Regions from separate parts of the Streptomyces sp. DG2A-72 genome, predicted to be linked through region 1. Evidence: riboswitches for the same ligand, from Rfam matches in the RefSeq annotation. Region 1 holds a riboswitch; each other region holds the start of a gene.

What was found. Region 1 has a riboswitch for thiamine pyrophosphate ahead of thiO (glycine oxidase ThiO). Riboswitches for the same ligand answer to the same signal wherever they lie in the genome.
Region 2: it holds a riboswitch for thiamine pyrophosphate, as region 1 does, so the genes downstream of both, thiC (phosphomethylpyrimidine synthase ThiC) here and thiO (glycine oxidase ThiO) in region 1, are expected to answer to the same signal.
Region 3: it holds a riboswitch for thiamine pyrophosphate, as region 1 does, so the genes downstream of both, QQY66_RS36460 (thiamine ABC transporter substrate binding subunit) here and thiO (glycine oxidase ThiO) in region 1, are expected to answer to the same signal.

What each region holds. Positions count from the first base shown of each region.
Region 1 is NZ_JASTLC010000001.1:2,605,354-2,609,970, forward strand. Features, by position in the region: gene thiE (thiamine phosphate synthase) at 1-362, opposite strand, end outside; gene QQY66_RS12465 (hypothetical protein) at 361-582, shown strand; gene QQY66_RS12470 (Rv2175c family DNA-binding protein) at 583-954, opposite strand; gene QQY66_RS12475 (NAD(P)/FAD-dependent oxidoreductase) at 1,058-2,287, opposite strand; gene QQY66_RS12480 (hypothetical protein) at 2,332-2,691, opposite strand; TPP riboswitch at 2,743-2,854, shown strand; gene thiO (glycine oxidase ThiO) at 2,852-4,045, shown strand; gene thiS (sulfur carrier protein ThiS) at 4,042-4,242, shown strand; gene QQY66_RS12495 (thiazole synthase) at 4,245-4,617, shown strand, end outside.
Region 2 is NZ_JASTLC010000001.1:5,037,358-5,041,974, forward strand. Features, by position in the region: gene QQY66_RS23985 (hypothetical protein) at 1-693, shown strand, start outside; gene thiC (phosphomethylpyrimidine synthase ThiC) at 788-2,596, opposite strand; TPP riboswitch at 2,589-2,778, opposite strand; gene QQY66_RS23995 (YibE/F family protein) at 2,850-4,424, shown strand; gene QQY66_RS24000 (SsgA family sporulation/cell division regulator) at 4,564-4,617, opposite strand, start outside.
Region 3 is NZ_JASTLC010000001.1:7,630,246-7,634,862, forward strand. Features, by position in the region: gene QQY66_RS36445 (phosphatidate cytidylyltransferase) at 1-681, shown strand, start outside; gene QQY66_RS36450 (SRPBCC family protein) at 861-1,310, shown strand; gene rlmN (23S rRNA (adenine(2503)-C(2))-methyltransferase RlmN) at 1,354-2,499, shown strand; TPP riboswitch at 2,549-2,667, shown strand; gene QQY66_RS36460 (thiamine ABC transporter substrate binding subunit) at 2,665-3,741, shown strand; gene QQY66_RS36465 (iron ABC transporter permease) at 3,816-4,617, shown strand, end outside.

The DNA.
Region 1 (4,617 bases):
CCGGCGTGTGTCGAGCGGCCGATGAGAACGTCGTCGCCGAGGATCGCCCGGGCCGCCGGGACGGGCAGATCGCCCTGGCCGAGATGGAGTACGTCGGCGCGGGCGGCGTGGGCGACGTCCGCCCGGTCGTTGACCGCGAGGAGCTTGCCGTGCCGGGCGCAGACGTCGGCGAAGAGCTGGAGGTGCTCCAGTTCCTCCGCCGCTTCCATGCCCTTGTCCCGCAACTGCACGATGTCAACGCCGCCCGCCAGGACCGCGTCGAGGAACTCGGGCAGGTCGCCCTGGCTCTTGCGGGCGTCCGTGCACAGATAGACGCGGGCGTCGGCGAGCCGGTCGCGCAGGGTGGCGGCGGTGTCGGGCATGGGTTCCCCCGTTTGTCGGTGGCGCAACGCCACGATTGTCGGTGGCGTACGGGCCACGGTGATGGTCGGTGGCGTACGGGCCGCGGCGCGCGTGCCGTCGCGGGTGTCCGTCGGCTGCCAAGGGCCGCTCGCCGGCCGCTGCGGGCCGCACTGCACCGTGCCCGTGGCCTTCGCGGGCCGCGGCCCGTACGCCGGACGTGTTCAGGTCAGCGTGCGGTGATCAGACGGCGAGCGCCTGGGCGCGGCGCTTCACCTCCGTGCCGCGGTTTTCGCTCAGGGCCTGCGCGGGGGTGCCGGGCAGGCTCTCGTCGGGGGTGAAGAGCCACTCGAGCATCTCTTCGTCAGTGAAGCCGTCGTCCCGCAGCAGCGTCAGGGTCCCGGACAGGCCCTTGACCACCTTCTGCTCGGCCCCGTCGATGAAGGCGGCGGGGACGTGCAGCGCGCGGTTCTCACCACGGCGTACGGCGATGAGCTGGCCGTCCTTGACCAGCTGCCGGACGCGGGTCACCTCGACATCGAGCATTTCTGCGATGTCGGGCAGGGTGAGCCAGGCGGGGACGAGAGCATCGATCTTTGCGTCAATCTCGGTCACGGGACAAGCGTGCCATCCCGGACTGACAGTCGGAAGCCAGACCCGTCCGACCTGCGCGAACGCGTTACGCCGTGACAGTCGTCGCCCCCCCACCACGGACGCCTTACGCCGTCGCCGACTTGAGCGGTCGCGCCGGATCCGAGATCAGTACCGGATTCATCTCCGCGCCCGCCTCGATCAGCCGCCGCCCCTGGGCCAGGTCCCTGGGGCGGCCCACCGCGAGCAGGGCGACCAGGCGGTTCTCGCGGAGCCAGCACACCGTCCAGGACGGGCCGGAGGGGTCGCCGCGCCACAGGGTCGTGTCGGCGGACGCGTGATGGCCGGCGTACTGGACGAAGCGGCCGAACTGCTCCGACCAGAAGTACGGGACCGGGTCGTACACCGCGGGGGCCTCGCCGATGATGTTCGCCGCGACCGTGCGCGGCCCCTGGAGGGCGTTGTCCCAGTGGTGGACCAGCAGGCGCTCGCCATACCTTCCCGAAGGGAAGGAGGCGCAGTCGCCGACCGCGTAGACGTCCGGGACGGAGGTCTGCAGCCGGTCGTCGGCCACGACCTCGCCGTGCCGGCCCAGCTTGATGCCCGAACCGGCGAGCCAGGCGGTGGCGGGCCGGGCACCGATGCCGACCACGACGGCGTCCGCGGGCAGCCGTGAGCCGTCGTCGAGGACGACCGCGCCGGGCTCGACGTGCTCCACGCGCGCGTGCGTCCGCAGCACCGCGCCGCTGTCGGCGTACCAGGCGGCCATCGGCGCGGCCACCTCGGCGGGCAGCGCTCCCGCGAGCGGTCGGTCGGCGGCCTCCACGACGGTCACCGCGCAGCCCGCCTCGCGCGCCGCCGTGGCGAACTCCGCGCCGATCCAGCCCGCACCGACGACCACGATGTCGTGCTGCCGGGCGAGCACCGGCCGCAGCCGCTCGGCGTCGTCCAGGGTGCGCAGCAGATGGACGCCGGGGACGCCCTCGGCGCCCGGCAGCCGGATCGGTTCCGCACCGGTGGCGAGGACCAGGACGTCGTACGGGACGGGCCCGGCTTCGGTGTCCAGCTCGTGCTCGGCGGGGCGCACACCCAGCACCTCGCGCCCCAGCTCCAGTTCGATGCCGAGCGCCTCGAAGTCCACGTCGAAGGCGGAGCCCTCGGCCTTGCCGAGCAGCACGGCCTTGGACAGCGGCGGCCGGTCGTACGGCTGGTGCGGCTCGGCGCCGATCAGCGTCACGGTGCCGGTGAAGCCCTGTTCCCGCAGGGCGACGGCCATCTGCACACCGGCCATGCCCGCACCGGCCACGACCACGCGCCGCGGCTGTGACGTGCCTCGTTGCTGCGTCTGCTCGCTCACCTGATCACCATAGACACTGACGATTCGTCAGTCAGCGGCCGGGTTCAGTGACCTGCTCCACAATCCTCGTCGACCTGCTCCACCACACTCGTCCCACTGCCCGGCTGCGACTCCCACTCCCAGGTCTCCTCCAGCCGCACCCGCCCGTCCGGCAGCTCCACGACCGTCGACACGCAGTGCCCCGAGGACGTCGTCCCGTCGCCCTTGAGCTGCACGTACCGGAAGTCGAGCCGGTCGCCCTCACGGGTACCCACCAGACGCCCGCGTACGACGTCCCCGCCCGCGTACTCGGCCCAGATCGTCCCGTCCTCCTCGTGGTACGTGAACCGCGTGCGCGTACCCACCTGACCTGGGGCTTGGTCGGCGACAGGCGCCAGGACAAGGCTGTCGAGCGAGCGGGGCATGACACAGGCTCCCTTACAAAGGCGCGGAAACAGGGGCTAGGGTGGCCAACGTAGAGCACTCGCGGGAGCCCGGACGCACCGGGCTGAGAGGGAGGCTGGCGGCCTCCGACCGTACGAACCTGATCCGGGTCATGCCGGCGAAGGGAGGGGCTGGACGCCCATGTCGCATACGTCCGACACAGCTACGTTCGACAAAGCTACGTCCGACACCGCAGACGTCCTTGTCATCGGGGGCGGAATCATCGGACTCGTGACGGCGTGGCGGGCCGCGCAGCGCGGGTTCGCCACGGCCGTCGTGGATCCCGAGCCGGGCGGCGGAGCCGCGCAGGTGGCGGCCGGGATGCTGGCCGCCGTCACGGAACTGCACTACGGCGAGCAGACCCTGCTCGGCCTGAACCTCGCCTCGGCCCGCCGCTACCCGGACTTCGCGGCCGAACTCACCGAGCTGACCGGCCACGACCTCGGCTACCGCCAGTGCGGCACGCTCACCGTCGCCCTGGACGCCGACGACCGCGCCCATCTGCGCGAACTGCACGCGCTGCAACGGGCGTCGGGGCTGGACTCCGAGTGGCTGTCCGGGCGGGAGTGCCGGCGTCTGGAGCCGATGCTCGCGCCCGGTGTGCGCGGCGGGCTGCGGGTCGACGGCGACCATCAGATCGACCCGCGGCGGCTCGCCGGTGCGCTGGTGGCCGCGTGCGAGCGGGCCGGAGTGGTCTTCCACCGGACCTGGGCCGAGCGGCTGTCGGTCGTACGGGAGCGCGCGGCCGGTGTCGTCACGCGCGACGGCAAGACCGTGGGCGCGGGGCAGGTCGTCCTCGCCGCGGGCAGCCTGAGCGGACAGCTCGCGGGCGTTCCGGAGGACGTACTGCCGCCCGTACGGCCCGTGAAGGGGCAGGTGGTGCGGCTGACCGTGCCGGAGCGGTTCGCGCCGTTCCTGAGCCGGACCGTGCGCGCCGTGGTCCGCGGCAGCCATGTCTACCTGGTGCCGCGCGAGAACGGCGAGCTGGTCATCGGCGCGACCAGCGAGGAGCTGGGCTGGGACACGACAGTGACGGCGGGCGGCGTCTACGAGCTGCTGCGCGACGCGCACGAGCTGGTCCCCGGCCTCACCGAGCTGCCGCTGACGGAGACCCGGGCCGGACTGCGCCCCGGCTCCCCCGACAACGCGCCACTGCTCGGTCCGACGGCCCTTCCCGGACTCCTGCTGGCCACCGGCCACTACCGCAACGGCGTGCTGCTCACACCGGTCACCGGCGACGCCATGGCCCACGCGCTGGCCACCGGTGAACTCCCGGACGAGGCCCGCCCCTTCACCCCGAAGCGCTTCGGCGCACTCACGGAGCTGCCCGCATGATCGTCTGGATCAACGGTGAGCGTCGGGAGGTCACCGACGGCACCGCCCTCGACACCCTCGTGAAGTCCCTCACCGCGGCGCCCTCCGGAGTGGCCGCCGCCCTGAACGAAACCGTCGTCCCGCGCGCGGAGTGGTCCGCCACGTCCCTCTCCGAGGGAGACCGCGTCGAAGTCCTCACGGCCGTCCAAGGAGGCTGACCATGGCTGACGACCCCTTTGTCATCGGCGGTACGGCCTTCTCGTCCCGTCTCATCATGGGTACGGGCGGTGCGCCCAGCCTGGAGGTGCTGGAGCGGGCGCTCGTCGCCTCCGGCACCGAGCTGACGACGGTCGCCATGCGGCGGGTGAACCCCGATGTGCACGGCTCGGTGCTGTCGGTGCTGGAGCGGCTCGGCATCCGGGTGCTGCCGAACACGGCGGGCTGTTTCACCGCCGGGGAAGCCGTTCTCACCGCCCGGCTGGCGCGGGAGGCGCTCGGCACCGACCTGGTCAAGCTGGAGGTCATCGCCGACGAGCGCACCCTGCTGCCGGACCCGATCGAGCTGCTGGAGGCAGCCGAGACGCTGGTGGACG
Region 2 (4,617 bases), 2.4 Mb from region 1:
GCGGCGGCGGCCACCGAGTACCAGCACTACGTGAAGGTCCGCGAGGAACTGCGCCAGCCGGCGCCGTCCACCCCGTCGTCCGTCCGCGAATCCGGTTCCACGGAGCCGGCCGCGAACACGGTGGGGCTCGCCGCCACCATGGGCGAGGTCGCCGAGACCGCCGGCGCGGGCGCCGTCGCCGTCGCCGCGGTCCTGGCACCCGTCCTCGCCGGAACCGCAGCGGCGATCTTCCTGCTCGTGGGCTACATCCTGAAGATGCTGGACCCCGTGCCGGAGTTCGCCCAGACCATGCTGACCACCGGATGGGTGTTCGGCGCCGTGACCGCGATCGCGATCCTTGTCGCCGCAGTCGGGCTGCTGATCACCGCCCTGCGCAACAGGCCCTCGCTCGACACCGGCCCTTACGGCAAGCTGAGCGGGGAGGTGGCCAGGGCCAGGGAAGCCTGGCGCGAGGCCCTGCTGGAACGCGGCATCCTGCCGTTCCTGCGAGACGCACTGGCCGAACCCGGCGCCGCCGCGGCACTGCACCGTACGGCACCACAGGCGACCACCAGCCGCATCCCGCACCTCGGCTACAACCGCCCGGGCTTCAGCAGCCCCGACGACGGCCCCGCCCCGGGCCACCGCCCGAGCTTCAGCAGCCCGGACTACACCAGCCCGGACTTCGGAGGCCCGGAGCACCAGCCGGAGTAGCCCGCTCCGGCATGACGCCCCTCGGCTTGCGCCCCCACGGAGGGGAGCGCAAGCCGAACACGGGGCTACGGACGGCCTGTTCCGGACGCCGACGTCAGTTCGCGATCGGCAGATACACACGGTTGCCCGCGTCAGCGAACTCCTTCGACTTCTGGGCCATACCCTCCTCGATCTCCGACTTGGTGCTGCCGTGCTCACGGCGGATGTCCTGTGAGATCTTCATCGAGCAGAACTTCGGCCCGCACATCGAGCAGAAGTGAGCGGTCTTGGCCGGCTCGGCCGGCAAGGTCTCGTCGTGGAACTCCCGGGCCGTGTCCGGGTCGAGGGCGAGGTTGAACTGGTCCTCCCACCGGAACTCGAAGCGTGCGTCGGACAGCGCGTCGTCCCACTCCTGTGCACCGGGGTGCCCCTTGGCGAGGTCGGCTGCGTGGGCGGCGATCTTGTAGGTGATGACGCCGGTCTTGACGTCGTCACGATTGGGCAGGCCCAAGTGCTCCTTGGGCGTGACATAGCAGAGCATGGCCGTGCCCCACCAGGCGATCATCGCGGCACCAATGCCGGAAGTGATGTGGTCGTACGCCGGCGCGACGTCCGTCGTCAGCGGGCCGAGCGTATAGAACGGAGCTTCATCACAGATCTCCTGCTGAAGGTCGATGTTCTCCTTGATCTTGTGCATCGGGACATGTCCCGGGCCCTCGATCATGGTCTGTACGTTGAAACGCTTCGCGATCTGGTTGAGTTCCCCGAGAGTTCGGAGTTCCGCGAACTGCGCCTCGTCGTTGGCGTCCGCGATCGAGCCGGGCCGCAGTCCGTCGCCGAGCGAGTACGTGACGTCGAACGCGGCGAGGATCTCGCAGAGTTCCTCGAAGTTCTCATAGAGGAACGATTCCTTGTGGTGCGCCAGGCACCACGCCGCCATGATCGAGCCACCGCGCGAGACGATGCCGGTCTTGCGGTTGGCGGTGAGCGGTACGAAAGGCAGGCGGACGCCCGCGTGGACGGTCATGTAGTCCACGCCCTGTTCGGCCTGTTCGATGACCGTGTCCTTGTAGATCTCCCAGGTCAGCTCCTCGGCACGGCCGTCGACCTTCTCCAGGGCCTGGTAGAGGGGGACCGTGCCGATGGGGACGGGGGAGTTGCGCAGCACCCACTCACGGGTCGTGTGGATATTGCGGCCGGTGGACAGGTCCATGACCGTGTCGGCGCCCCATCGGGTCGCCCAGGTCATCTTCTCGACCTCCTCCTCGATGGAGGACGTCACCGCGGAGTTGCCGATGTTGGCGTTGACCTTCACCAGGAATCGCTTGCCGATGATCATCGGCTCGATCTCCGGGTGGTTGACGTTCGCGGGCAGCACGGCCCGGCCCGCCGCGATCTCCTCACGGACCACCTCGGGCGAAACATCCTCCCGGACGGCCACGAACTCCATCTCGGGCGTGATCTCGCCCCGGCGCGCGTAGGCGAGCTGGGTGACGGCCTTGTCGTCGCGGCTGCGGCGCGGCTGACGTGGCCGTCCGGGGAAGACCGCGTCGAGATTGCGCAGGCCGCCGCGCGGCGAGGTGTGCTTGACGCCGTCGTCCTCGGGACGGACGGGACGGCCCGCGTACTCCTCGGTGTCGCCGCGGGCGATGATCCAGTTCTCTCGCAGCGGGACCAGCCCCCGGCGGACGTCGGTGTCGACGAGCGGATCGGTGTACGGGCCGGAAGTGTCGTACAGCGTGACCGACTGCCCGTTGGTGAGATGCACCTGGCGGACCGGCACGCGCAGATCAGAGCGTGAGCCCTCGATGTACGCCTTGTGCCAGCCGATGGACTTGGCGGCCTCCCCGCTGGTTGGAGTCGGCGACGGAACGTCCGTCGCGTTCTGCGTGGAGGCGGGCGTGCGTGTGTCCTTGATGGTCATGAGACCTACTCCCTACGCCGGCATTACCCGGTAACAGGTTCAGCGGTCGACGCAGCGGTTTCCGTCTGCCGGCTTTTCATGGGGAACATCACTCGATTCCGATGACGTTCCACGTGAAACATTGCGAAGACGGAGGTCAGCGCCCTCTCAGCCCGGTGCTCCGAGCTCCCGCGTGTACAAAGGTGCCTACACGCTAGCGTCAATTCGGGCGCGCTGAACAGTGGGCCCCGGTCGTTCTTGCGATGATCGGGCGGTGACCACGACACAACAGTCCCCGTACCCACCGCCCGAGCCGCCCCGCGGCCCCGGCTCCGGAAGCGGCCCCGCGAACGGCAACAGCCGTGGAAACGGGCCTGTTTCCGGCGGCGGTCGCGAGACTGGAGCCGGAACCAGATCCGGCGACTGGCATGAGCACGGGCCCGCCTCCGACGCCGGACCCGACCAGAGTTCGGGTGCCGGTGGCGGCCACGATCACGGCGGCGGGAGCGGACACGGGCCCGGGGGCGGCGGCGGTGGCGGTGGCGGGCATGGCCACTCACACAGTCACGGTCCGGCGGCGCCCGTCTCGCAGCACCTGCGCAAGATCATCGCGGCGATTCTCATCCCGTTCGCCGCGGCCGTGATCGTAGGGCTCGCAGTGCTGTGGCCCGGCGGAGCGCCGCCGCACGAGCGCACCGGGGTCGGCTTCGACCGGCAGACCCAACAAGCCACGGTCACCAAGGTGGTCGAGGTCAGTTGCAAGGACGTCAACGCCTCGGGTGAGACCCCCACCGGTGACACCTCCACCGCGGAGGGTTCCTCGGCGCAACAGCAGGCGAACGGCACCTGCAAGAAGGCGACGATCCGGGTCGACACGGGCAAGGACGAGGGCCGTACGTTCACCGAGATCGTGCAGCCGGACCAGTCGCGGCAGCTGCATGAGGGCCAGAAGGTCGTCGTCGCCTACGAGCCCTCCGCGCCCAAGGACTTGCAGTACTCGGTCACCGATGTGAACCGTCGTCTTCCGATGATGCTGCTCGCCGGGATCTTCGCCCTCGCCGTCGTGGTCGTCGGACGGTTGCGGGGTGTCATGGCACTGGTCGCGCTGGCCATCAGCTTCCTGGTGCTGAACTTCTTCATCCTGCCCGCCATCCTGCAGGGCTCGAACCCGCTGGTCGTGGCGGTGATCGGGGCGAGCGCCATCATGCTGGTCGCCCTGTACCTGTGCCACGGCCTGTCCGCGAGAACCTCGGTGGCGGTGCTCGGCACACTCATCTCGCTGTTGCTGATCGGCATCCTGGGCTCACTGTTCATCGACTGGGCCGCGCTCACCGGCAACACGGATGACAACACCGGTCTGATCCACGGCCTCTATCCGTCGATCGACATGAGTGGTCTGCTGCTCGCCGGCATCATCATCGGCTCGCTCGGTGTGCTCGACGACGTGACGGTCACGCAGACGTCTGCGGTCTGGGAGCTGCACGAGGCCAACCCGACGATGGGCTGGCGCGGGCTGTACCGCGCGGGCATCCGCATCGGCCGCGACCACATCGCATCGGTCGTCAACACGCTCGTCCTCGCCTATGCGGGCGCCGCGCTGCCGCTGCTGCTGCTCTTCTCGATCGCGCAGAGCAGCGTCGGCACCGTCGCCAACAGCGAGTTGGTCGCGGAGGAGATCGTGCGCACGCTGGTGGGCTCGATCGGCCTGGTCGCGTCGGTGCCGGTCACCACCGCACTCGCGGCGCTGATGGTCTCGGCCGACCGCCAGGGAGGAGAGCAGGCCGCTCCGTCCGGGGCGACTGTCGCGGCTCCGACACGAGGCGGGAGGGGGCGGCGCCGCAAGCGGTGAGGGGAGCGGCCACCGGGAGCCGGTCACCACCGGCGACTACTGAGCCCGCAATCGCTCGCCCCGACCCGCCTCGCAAAAGCGTTCCTGCACGGCCGTACAACCCCGGCGAACCGGTGCATAATCGCTCCCCCCGCACCCTTCACCCCGCGCTCTGCTCCTCCGCCAGGATGCGGTCCAGCGCCTCGTCGAGGTG
Region 3 (4,617 bases), 5.0 Mb from region 1:
GAGCTGACGTCCCGGCTGCAGGAGCGCAAGGCCATCAAGGCGCCCCTCGTGCCGCTCGCGGTCGGCGGTGCGGCGATGGTCGTCGCCGGGTACGTCCGCGGTGCCGAGGGCGCGTGGGTGGCGATGGCGCTCACCGCGCTGGCGGTGCTGGTCTGGAGGATGACGGAACCGCCCGAGGGCTACCTCAAGGACGTCACGGCGGGCGTCTTCGCGGCCTTCTACATCCCGTTCCTCGCCACGTTCGTGGCCATGATGCTCACCGCGGACGACGGTGCGCGGCGGGTGCTCACGTTCCTGCTGCTGGCCGTCGTCAGCGACACGGGCGCGTACGCCGTCGGCTGGCGCTTCGGCAGGCACAAGCTCGCTCCGCGCATCAGCCCCGGCAAGACCCGCGAGGGCCTGCTCGGCGCGGTCACCTTCGCCATGGCGGCGGGCGCACTGTGCTTGGAGTTCCTGATCGACGACGGCACCTGGTGGCAGGGCCTGCTGCTAGGCCTCGCCGTCGCGGCCAGCGCCACGCTCGGCGACCTCGGCGAGTCCATGATCAAGCGGGACCTGGGCATCAAGGACATGGGCACGCTGCTGCCCGGCCACGGCGGCATCATGGACCGGCTGGACTCGCTGCTGCCGACGGCTCCGGTGGTGTGGCTGCTGATGGTGCTGTTCGTCGGATCCGCCTGACGGCACAGGAGTTTCGCGGAGCCCTCGTCCCGGCACAGGGGCGAGGGCTCCGGCCTTCTTGTTCCTGCCCTCGGCCTTCTCCTTGGCGTGCCGGTCCGTGCGGTGGGACGATTCGGTTGTAAGCCCTCGAAGAGGGTCACTCCGGAACCCTCGAAGGGGCCGCCCTGAAAGGGGGCACCATGTCAGGCTTCCGAGAAACGATCGTCGTCGACCGCAGTCCCGAAGAGGTCTACGCGTACCTCAGCGACCCGTCCCACCTGCCGGAATGGCAGGAGAGCGCAGTCGCGGCGGAGCAACTCGAGGAGGGCCCGCTGGGTCTCGGTTCCCATCTGAGGGTCACCCGGCACATCGGCCGCCGCGACATTCCGATGACCATGGAGGTCACCGAGTACGAGCCGCCGCGCATCTGGGGTCTGCAGGGTATCGACGGGCCCGTCAGGGGCCATGTCCACGGTGAGATAGACCCGCTCGACGAGGGGCGCCGCTCCCGCGTGACCTTGGAGGTCGACGTCGAAGGGCACGGCATCGGCAAGGTCCTCGTGCCCCTCGTGGTCCGCCCGCAGGTCCGCAAGGAGCTCCCCCGCAACGAGCAGCACCTCAAGGATCGGCTGGAAAACCCCACCCCATAGCCCGTCCGGGGGCACGTAAACGATCTGCGACACTTGAGAAACCATGCCCAAGCCCGGAGAACTCACTTTCGTCGCCCCCCGCGGAGCCCAGAAGCCGCCGCGGCATCTCGCCGATCTGTCGCCTGCCGAGCGCAGGGAGGCTGTTGCCGCGATCGGGGAGAAACCGTTTCGCGCCAAGCAGCTCTCGCAGCACTACTTCGCGCGGTACGCGCACGACCCGGCGCAGTGGACCGACATCCCGGCCGCGGCACGCGGCAAGCTGCAGGAGGCGCTGCTTCCGGAGCTGATGACGGTCGTACGGCATCTGTCGACGGACCAGGACACCACGCGCAAGACGCTGTGGCGGCTGTTCGACGGGACGCTGGTCGAGTCGGTGCTCATGCGGTATCCGGACCGGGTGACCATGTGCATCAGCTCGCAGGCGGGCTGTGGCATGAACTGCCCGTTCTGCGCCACCGGGCAGGCAGGCCTCGACCGGAATCTGTCCACCGCCGAGATCGTGCACCAGATCGTGGACGGGATGCGGGCGCTCAGGGACGGCGAATTCGGGGGGTCTGGGGGGTCGTCCCCCGGGAAAGGGAACAGCCCCGGGGGTCCGGCCCGGCTGTCCAACATCGTCTTCATGGGCATGGGCGAGCCGCTCGCCAACTACAAGCGTGTCGTCGGGGCGATCCGGGCGCTCACCGACCCCGAGCCGGACGGGCTCGGGCTGTCGCAGCGCGGTATCACCGTCTCGACCGTCGGGCTCGTCCCGGCCATCCACCGGTTCGCCGACGAGGGCTTCAAGTGCCGGCTCGCGATCTCGCTGCACGCGCCGGACGACGAGCTGCGCGACACCCTCGTACCGGTCAACACCCGGTGGAAGGTCCGCGAGGTGCTCGAGGCCGGATGGGAGTACGCGGCCCGGTCCGGGCGCCGGCTGTCCATCGAGTACGCGCTGATCCGGGACATCAACGACCAGGCCTGGCGCGGTGACCGGCTCGGACGGCTGCTCAAGGGCAAGCCGGTGCATGTGAATCTGATCCCGCTGAACCCGACGCCGGGCTCGAAGTGGACGGCCTCCCGTCCGGAGGACGAGAAGGCCTTCGTCGAAGCCATCGCCGCGCACGGTGTGCCGGTGACGGTCCGGGACACCCGTGGTCAGGAGATCGACGGGGCGTGTGGTCAGCTCGCGGCCACCGAGAGGTAGTCTGATCGACGTCAGTTCATCGACGTCGGTACAACTTCATATCCGATTCATTTTCCGACAGGGGAGCGCCACAGCGCTGAGAGTGCGGCAGCCATAGTTCCGGCCGGCCGCAGACCCTCTGAACCTCGCCCAGGTCATTCTGGGTAGGAAGTTCGGTCTTCACTCATGAGAACCACGAACAAGTACATAGCCGTGGCCGTCGGGCTGGGCCTCGTCACGCTGTCCGCGTGCGGATCGTCGTCCGACTCCGCCGGCGGTGACTCCAAGACCGTCACGCTCGTCAGCCACGACTCCTGGGCCGTCTCCAAGAGCGTCATCGCCGAGTTTGAGAAGAAGTCCGGGTTCAAGGTCAAGGTCCTGGAGGACGGCGACGCCGGGCAGGCCGTCGACAAGGCGATCCTGACCAAGGACAACCCGCAGGGCGACGTCTTCTTCGGCGTCGACAACACCCTGCTCTCGCGGGCTCTCGACAACGACCTCTTCCAGTCGTACGAGCCGAAGGGCTCCGACCTGATCCTCCCCGAGTACCGGGTCGACCAGGACAAGCACCGCGTCACGCCGATCGACACCGGCGACATCTGCGTCAACTACGACAAGGCGTACTTCAGCAAGCACAAGCTGACCCCGCCCACCTCCTTCGACGACCTGATCAAGCCCCAGTACAAGAACCTCCTCGTCACCGAGAACGCGTCCACCTCCTCACCGGGACTGGGCTTCGTCCTCGGCACCGCCGCCCAGTACGGCGACGACGGCTGGCAGGACTACTGGAAGAAGCTGAAGGCCAACGGCGTCAAGGTCGTCGACGGCTGGGAGCAGGCGTACAACGAGGAGTTCTCCGGTTCCGCCGGCGGCAAGAAGGCCAAGGCCGACCGGCCGCTCGTCGTCTCGTACGCCTCCTCGCCGCCCGCCGAGGTCATCTACGCCGACCCGAAGCCGGCCACCGCGCCGACCGCCGTCGCGACCGGTACGTGCTTCCGGCAGGTCGAGTACGCGGGGCTGCTGAGCAACGCGGGGAACACCGAGGGCGGCAAGGCGCTCCTCGACTTCATGCTCACCAAGACGTTCCAGGACGACATGCCGCTGAACATGTTCGTCTACCCGGTGCGTGAAGGCGCCCAGGTGCCCGAGGAGTTCACGAAGTACGGTCCGCAGGCCGAGGACCCCGAGACCATGGACCCGGCGAAGATCGCCGACAACCGTGACGACTGGGTCAAGTCATGGACTTCGCTCGTACTGAAGTAGCTGAAGCGGCTGACGTAGCTGAAGCAGCCCGCCGCAAGGGACGCACGGGCGGCACGGCGGTGCGGCTCGGGCTCATGGCCGTGCCCGTCGCGTTCTTCGCGGTCTTCTTCGCCTACCCCGTCGCCGCGATCCTCGCGCGCGGGCTCCATGTCGACGGAGCCTGGCAACTCGCCCGGATCTGGGACGTGGTGGCGCAGTCGGACATCCGTCATGTCCTGTGGTTCACGACCTGGCAGGCCCTCGCCTCCACCGCGCTCACCCTGCTCGTGGCGCTGCCCGGCGCCTACGTCTTCGCCCGTTTCGACTTCCCGGGCAAGCACGTCCTGCGGGCGATCGTCACCGTCCCCTTCGTGTTGCCGACGGTCGTCGTCGGTACGGCGTTCCTGGCACTCGTGGGCCGTGGCGGGCTGCTGGACGAGCTGTGGGGCGTACGGCTGGACACGACCGTATGGGCGATCCTGCTGGCGCATGTCTTCTTCAACTACGCGGTCGTCGTACGGACGGTCGGCGGGCTCTGGGGGCAGCTCGACCCGCGGCAGGAAGAGGCCGCGCGGATGCTCGGGGCGTCGCCGCTCAAGGCCTGGCGTCAGGTCACCCTCCCGGCCCTGGCGCCGGCCGTGGCCGCCGCCGCGCTGATGGTGTTCCTGTTCACCTTCACCTCCTTCGGTGTGGTGCAGATCCTCGGTGGACCGGGCTTCTCGACGCTGGAGGTCGAGATCTACCGGCAGACCTCGGAGATCTTCGATCTGTCCACAGCCGCGGTGCTGACGATCATCCAGTTCGTCGCGGTCGGTGCGATCCTCGCGCTGCACGCCTGGACCGTACGGCGGCGGGAGAGCGCCCTGCGGCTTGTGGACGCGTCGGTGACGGCCCGGC